2 linked regions of the Thermobifida alba genome follow. The protein of the gene in region 2 binds, or shares a complex with, the protein of the main gene of each other region. Links are inferred from orthologs where the notes say so. Each region holds a gene or a part of one and is shown on either strand. Other genes may lie near its edges. The genes, in order: rodA and FOF52_RS16785.

Region 1 (3,191 bases), 1.3 Mb from region 2 along the record:
GTCCGCTGGTCGCCATGGTGGTGGAGGGCAACCGCGCGGTCGAGGCGTTCCGCTCCCTGGCTGGCGCGACCGACCCGGTCCTGGCCGCCCCCGGCACCATCCGCGGTGACTACGGCCTGGACGTCCAGGCCAACATCGTGCACGGTTCGGACTCCACCTACTCGGCCGAGCGCGAGATCAAACTGTTCTTCCCCGACCTGGCCTGAGTTCGGCGGCCCCCGGACACCGGCACAGCGCATCCGCACCGCGGCCGGACGGAACCATCCGTCCGGCCGCGGTGCTGTCTGCGGCACGTTGCGACAAACCGGCGCGTTTGTGTAACTACGTGACTTCGGAGAGTTACGCTAGGGGGTGGCGGGTCACGGAGCGCTCCGCGGCGCCCGTGGCCGCGCCGCGTCCGCCCGACGAGCCGTAGCCCGTCCGACACCGCTGAGGATGCCCATGACCACCACACCCGTCGGCCCCGGCCGTGACACGGCGGCCGGACCGGGAACCGCGGACGCCTCCGCCTCCCCGCGCGGGCGGGCGGGGGGCGCGCTCCCGGCGGTGGTCAGCGGCGCCTCTGCCGTCCCGTCCGGCCCCGCACCGGGGCCGCGGCCCGTCCGGCGGCGCACGCTCCCCCCGCCGGCGGATCCGCCGCGACCGGCGCCGCGGCGCGGTCGGAAGGGGAGGGGAACCGATGGGTGATCCGGTGCGGGCCCGCGGGCACTGGCCCGTGCTCGCAGCCCAGGCGCTGGTGGTGTGCCTGCTGGCGCTCCTCGTGGGCCGGCTGTGGTACCTCCAGGTGCCGATGGGGGAGCACTACCGGGCGCTGGCCGAGAACAACCACGTCCACGTGGTCGCCCCCGCCGTCCAGGGGCGGTTCCTGGACACCGCCGACTGCCCGCCGGCGCGCCACGGGCCCCCGGCCGGGGCCGGGGGCGGGTGCGCCGGGGGACGCATGCGGCCGGCCGACGGCGCCGCACCCCGCTTCGCCGGACCTTTCGAGGACCAGCCGGACGGAGCGGTCCGTCCGGTCGACGAGTGATCCGGAAAGGCGCCGCATGTCGCTCCGTTTCGACCAGTCCGTGCGACTGCCCGCTCCGCTGTCGCGCCTCGTCCGGCTCACCGCCCGGGTCGTGCCCCGCCGCCTCGACTGGGTGCTGCTGGCAGCGGTGCTGACCCTCGGCGTGCTGGGCGCCCTGATGGTGTGGTCGGCCACCCTCCAGCCGGGCGGGCCGCCGGGGCCCACCGGGCACGCCTGGCGGCATCTGGGACACCTCCTGCTGGCCCTGCCGCTCTGCCTCGCCGTCGCCGCGGTGGACCACCGGAGGGTGCGCGCCTACGCCCCGGTGCTCCTCGTGGCCGTGACCGTCGCGCTGCTGCTGGTGCTCGGCCCGCTGGGGGAGGTCGTCAACGGCTCCCGGGCCTGGATCGCCGTCGGCGGCCTCCAGGCCCAGCCCGCCGAGACCGCCAAGATCGCGCTGATCCTGACCGTCGCCGCGGTGCTGGGCGGACCCCCCGACCGGACACGCGCCCCCGCCGCCCGGGAGGTGCTGCTCAGCCTGGGAGTCCTGGCGGTGCCGACGGGGCTGGTCCTGCTGCAACCGGACCTGGGCAGCGCGCTGGTGCTGGGCGTGATCCATCTGGCCATGCTCGCCCTCTCCGGTGCCTCGCCGCGCTGGCCGCTGGGCCTGCTCGGCTGCGGCGCACTGGGGGCGCTCGCGGTGTGGTGGCTCGGCCTGCTCAAGGACTACCAAGTGGCGCGGCTCGTCTCGTTCCTCGACCCGGGCGCCGATCCGCTGGGGGCGGGGTACAACGTCAACCAGGCGCTCATCGCGGTCGGCTCGGGAGGGCTGGGCGGGGCCGGACTGTTCCAGGGCTGGCAGACCAGCGGCAAGCTCGTGCCCGAGCAGCACACCGACTTCATCTTCAGTGTCGTGGCCGAGGAGCTCGGCTTCGCCGGGGGGTGCGCGGTCATCGTGCTGCTGGGCGTGGTGCTGCTGCGCGTCCTGCGCACCGCCGCCCGCTGCGACCAGCCCTACGGCCGCCTGGTCTGCGTCGGGGTGGCGGCCTGGTTCTGCTTCCAGGTGTTCGTCAACATCGGCATGACCCTGGGGCTCAGCCCGGTCACCGGACTGCCGCTGCCGTTCGTCTCCTACGGGGGCAGCGCGGCCGTCGCCAACCTCACCGCGGTCGGCCTGGTCCTGGGGGTGCACGCGCGCACCGGGGAGGCACGGTGACCGCGGACCGGCGGAGGAGAGGGCTCGCCCCCGGCGGGCCGGGACGGGCCGCGGCGGAGCACAGCGCGAGTCCCGCGGCCGCCGGCGGTCCCGACGGCGCCGCCCGCCCGGTCGACCCCGGGGACACCGGGGCCGCTCCCGCGATTCACCGCATTGCCCCGAGGGCGCCTATCCTGGCAGGAACAGGCGCCGTCTCCTGTCCGTCGCCGAGCGACCGCGAACGTGAGGCCCTTTTTCCGATGACTGTCGAATCCGTCTTCCCGCAGTTGGAAGCGCTGCTGCCGCACGTGCAGAAGCCGATCCAGTACGTGGGGGGTGAGCTGAACTCCGTCGTCAAGGAGTGGGACGACACCGAGGTGCGGTGGGCGCTGATGTACCCCGACGCCTACGAGGTGGGTGTCCCCAACCAGGGCGTCCAGATCCTCTACGAGATCCTCAACGAGCGCGAGGGAGTGCTCGCCGAACGCGCCTACGCGGTCTGGCCCGACCTGGAGAAGCTCATGCGCGAGCACGGGGTGCCGCACTTCACCGTGGACGCGCACCGCCCCCTGGCCGCCTTCGACCTGCTGGGCGTCAGCTTCGCCAGCGAGATGGGCTACACCAACCTGCTCACCGCGCTGGACCTGGCGGGCATCCCGCTGCACGCGGCAGACCGCGCCGACGAGCACCCGATCGTGCTGGCCGGCGGACACGCCGCGTTCAACCCCGAGCCCATCGCCGACTTCCTCGACGCCGTCGTCCTCGGCGACGGCGAGGAGATCGCGCTGGCGATCACCGAGATCGTCCGCGAGTTCCGCCGGGAGGGCTCCCCGGGCGGACGCGACGCGCTGCTGGCCCGTCTGGCCGCCACCGGCGGGGTGTACGTGCCCAAGTTCTACGACGTCACCTACCTGCCCGACGGCCGCATCGAGCGGTACACGCCCAACCGGGAGGGGGTGCCGTGGCGGGTGCACAAGCACACCGTCATGG
Region 2 (3,309 bases):
AGGAGGCCACGCCTGCGCCTGGGCCCCCGAGTGCGGTCCGTGTGCGGCGGTCCCGGGGCCGGTCGCGGGACCGGGCACCGTGGAGACCACTGCCGTCGCGTCGGTGGCCGACGCCAGCCCCAGCGCCTCGGTGGCGTCGCCGCCGTTGAGGGCGGCCCGCAGGTGCTGCGCCCACTGGGCCACCTCGGCGGCCGAGGAGGGGCGGTCCTGCGGGTCCTTGGCCAGCATCCGTTCCACCAGCTCGCGTACTGCGGGCGGTACGGTCTCGGGCAGGGGCGGCGGAGGTTCCCGGGAGTGGGCCAGGGCCAGCGCCAACGGGGTGTCCGCGGTGAACGGCGGCTGCCCGGCCAGGCACTCGTAGGCGACGATGCCGAGTGCGTAGAGGTCCGACAGCGGGCTGGCGGGCTTCCCCGAGACCTGCTCCGGGGAGATGTACTGGGCGGTGCCCATGACCATGCCGGTCTGGGTGAGGGTCACCGACTCGTTGCCGCGGGCGATGCCGAAGTCGGTGAGTTTCACCGCACCGTCCTCGGTGACCAGCAGGTTGCCCGGCTTGATGTCGCGGTGGATGACCCCGGCGGCGTGTGCGGCGGAGAGCGCCTGCGCGGCCTGGTCCACCACGTCCAGGGTGATGTCGGCGTCGAGGCCCGGGTTGCGCTTGATGATCGCCGACAGGGACTCGCCCGTGATCAGCTCCATGACCAGGAAGGAGTACCCGTCCTGGTCGCCGTAGTCGTAGACCTGGGCGATGTTCGGGTGCGACAGCGCCGCGGTGATCTGCGCCTCGGTCCGGAACCGCTGCTGCGAGACCGGGTCGCTCACCTGGGCCATGTGCAGCAGTTTGACCGCCACCGGGCGGCTGAGCAGGATGTCGGTGGCCCGCCACACCTCGCCCATGCCGCCCACACCGATGCGCTCGTCGAGGCGGTACCGGTCGATCAGCACCACCCCGGCCCGCGAGCCGAGGCCACGCTCAGGTGTCTCACTCACCGTTGATCACTGCTTCCATGATCGCTTTGGCCACGGGAGCCGCCAGGACGCCACCGCTGGCGTTACCGCGTTCGATGACGACCGCCACCGCGACCTGGGGGTCGTCGGCGGGGGCGAAGGAGATGAACCAGTTGTGGGTGTCGCCGTCGCCGACCTCGGCGGTACCGGTCTTGCCGGCCACCTGGATGCCGGGGATCGCGCCGGTCCGGCCGCTGCCCTCGTCGCCTTCGGTGACCAGGATCATGGCCTGGGTGAGCTGCTCGGCGGTGTCGGCGCTGACCGCCTCGCTGAACACCTGGGGGGTGGTGGACTCGATCTCGGACATGTCCGGACCGAGGATCTCCTGGACCAGGTAGGGCTGCATGACGGTGCCGTCGTTGGCGACCCCGGCCGCGACCATCGCCATCTGCAGCGGGGTGGCCTGCAGCTGGCCCTGCCCGATGCCCATCTGGGCGCGCAGGTTGTCGTCGGGCTCCAGGGGGGCCGAGCTCTCCGTCACCGCGAGCGGGATGTTCATCGGTCCGGAGTTGAACCCGAACGCGGTGGCCTGCTCGTGCAGGGCTTCGGCACCCAGTTCGATGGCCCAGTTCGCCATCGAGGTGTTGCAGGAGATCTCGATCGAGTGCGCGATCGAGTCGGGCGCGCCGCCGTTGCAGGGGCCGCTGAAGGCGTTTGGCAGCTGGCTGCCGCCGATCGGGAGCGTGGCGGGCGCGTCGATGGTGGAGTCGATGGTGTGGCCGTTCTCCAGCGCCGTGGCGGCCGTGACGATCTTGAACGTGGAGCCCGGCGGGTACAGCTCGTTGAAGGCCCGGTTCAGCAACGGCTGGTTCTCGTCGTCGGCCAGCTTGTTCCAGTTCTCGACCGAGGTGTTGATGTCGGCGAGGTCGGCCACCGAGTTCGGGTCGTAGGTGGGGATCGAGGCCGCGGCCAGGATCGCGCCGGTCTTCGGATCGATGGCGACGGCCGCGCCCCGCCCGTTGGTGGCGTTGGCCTTCAGCCCGTCCAGCGCCGCCTGCTGGGCCGCGGGGTCCAGGGTCAGCACGACCGAGGCGCCCTGCGGATCGGTGCCGGTCAGCATGTCCAGGAAGTTGCGGACCATGAGGCTGTCGTCGGAGCCGTCGAGGTAGGAGTTGTGGGTCTGCTCGATGCCGAAGTTGCCCATCGGGTTGAACACGCCCACCGGGTGCGCGTACAGCTCTCCCTCAGGATACTCGCGCTGGTAGTACTCCTCCTCCTCGTTGAGGGTCGAGGAGGCGATCTGCTCGTTGCCCACCACGATGGGGCCGCGCGGCAGGGAGGTCCGCTCGGCCACGTCGCGGCGGTTGAACTCGTGCTCGCGGAGCCAGTCGGCCTGGAACGCCTGGATCCAGGTGGTGTTGAGCAGCAGCACCCCGAACAGCGCCAGGGAGAACACCGCGAGTCTGCGAATGGGCTTGTTCATCGGGAGATCACCTGGGTCGCACCCTCGTCCTGGATGGCCACGGGGGCCGGTTTGCGGGCGTTGTTGCTCATCCGGACCAGCAGGGCGAGCATGATCCAACTGGACAGCAGGGCGGAGCCACCCTTGGCCACGAAGGGGATGGTCGCTCCGGTCATCGGGATGACGCGGGTGACGCCGCCGATGACCACGAAGGTCTGGAAGGCGATGAGGAACGAGATCCCCGAGGCGAACATCTTGACGAACAGTTCCCGGGAGGCCAGCGCGATGCGCATGCCCCGCTGCGCGAGCAGTGCCAGCACCAGCAGCATCACCATCAGGCCGGTGAGGCCCAGTTCCTCACCGAACGCGCTGAAGATGAAGTCGTTCTGCACCTCGGGGACGTGGCCGGGCTTGCCGCCGCCCAGTCCGGCGCCCAGGATGCCGCCCTCGCCCATCGCGAAGAGGCCCTGCACGAGCTGCTGGCTGTTCTGGCCGGCCTGCACGCAGAAGGCGTCAGCGCTGTTGTTGATGACCTCGTCGGTGCAGAACACCTCGGGGTTGAAGGCGTCCAGCCAGGTGACCACGCGGGTGCGGAAGTGCGGGACGAACGGGTACAGCAGGGCGCAGGCCCCGAAGAACGCGCTCAGGCCCAGGATGATCCACGAGGAGCGCTGCGTGGCCACGTAGATCATCGCGAGGAAGGTGCCGAACAGCAGCAGCGAGGTGCCCAGGTCGTTCATGAGGATGACCAGGACGATGATGCAGAAGCCCCACATGACCGCCATCGGCGCCAGGTCGCGCATCCGGGGCAGTTCCAGCACCTTGATCGGGCCGATCTTGAGCGGCTTGCTCACCAGCGAGAGCACGTCGCGTTTGGTGACCATGTACCCGGACAGGAA

Evidence for each region.
Region 1: the proteins of FOF52_RS16785 (region 2) and rodA are in contact, whole or in part, in a crystal structure (PDB 6PL5), measured with the Thermus thermophilus proteins. The link is inferred for Thermobifida alba from one-to-one orthologs. Residues at the interface, in WP_223903432.1 of Thermus thermophilus: Arg4, Ile5, His6, Leu8, Ala9, Phe12, Ala15, Leu16, Leu19, Gly20, Arg22, Ala23, Trp24, Leu26, Gln27, Val28, Tyr31, Tyr34, Leu36, Leu43, Thr45, Asp47, Lys156, Gln157, Gly158, Ser160, Val184, Leu201, Glu202; in WP_223903423.1 of Thermus thermophilus: Phe161, Val165, Phe168, Val169, Leu172, Pro198, Tyr199, Glu202, Tyr211, Arg212, Asp213, Gln220, Val221, Gln223, Ser224, Ile226, Ala227, Ile228, Gly229, Ser230, Gly266, Phe267, Val270, Leu274, Tyr277, Gly278, Leu281, Phe285, Leu289, Arg297.

Annotation. Positions count from the first base shown.
Region 1 is NZ_CP051627.1:2,489,180-2,492,370, reverse strand. What follows is about bases 252-3,132. They hold rodA (rod shape-determining protein RodA), read left to right. Parts: upstream 252-1,043; coding sequence 1,044-2,222; downstream 2,223-3,132. Other genes in these bases: FOF52_RS11010 (TIGR03960 family B12-binding radical SAM protein), read left to right, coding at 2,462-3,132; FOF52_RS11020 (hypothetical protein), read left to right, coding at 680-1,027. Also shown: ndk (nucleoside-diphosphate kinase), read left to right, coding at 1-206; more of FOF52_RS11010, read left to right, coding at 3,133-3,191. UniProt on the Escherichia coli protein: Peptidoglycan polymerase that is essential for cell wall elongation. Also required for the maintenance of the rod cell shape. Functions probably in conjunction with the penicillin-binding protein 2 (mrdA).
Region 2 is NZ_CP051627.1:3,776,844-3,780,152, reverse strand. Bases 208-3,206 are described here. They hold FOF52_RS16785 (peptidoglycan D,D-transpeptidase FtsI family protein), read right to left. Parts: upstream 2,432-3,206; coding sequence 983-2,431; downstream 208-982. Other genes in these bases: FOF52_RS16780 (FtsW/RodA/SpoVE family cell cycle protein), read right to left, coding at 2,428-3,206; FOF52_RS16790 (serine/threonine-protein kinase), read right to left, coding at 208-990. Outside these bases: more of FOF52_RS16790, read right to left, coding at 1-207; more of FOF52_RS16780, read right to left, coding at 3,207-3,309. UniProt on the Escherichia coli protein: Catalyzes cross-linking of the peptidoglycan cell wall. Responsible for the determination of the rod shape of the cell. Is probably required for lateral peptidoglycan synthesis and maintenance of the correct diameter during lateral and centripetal growth.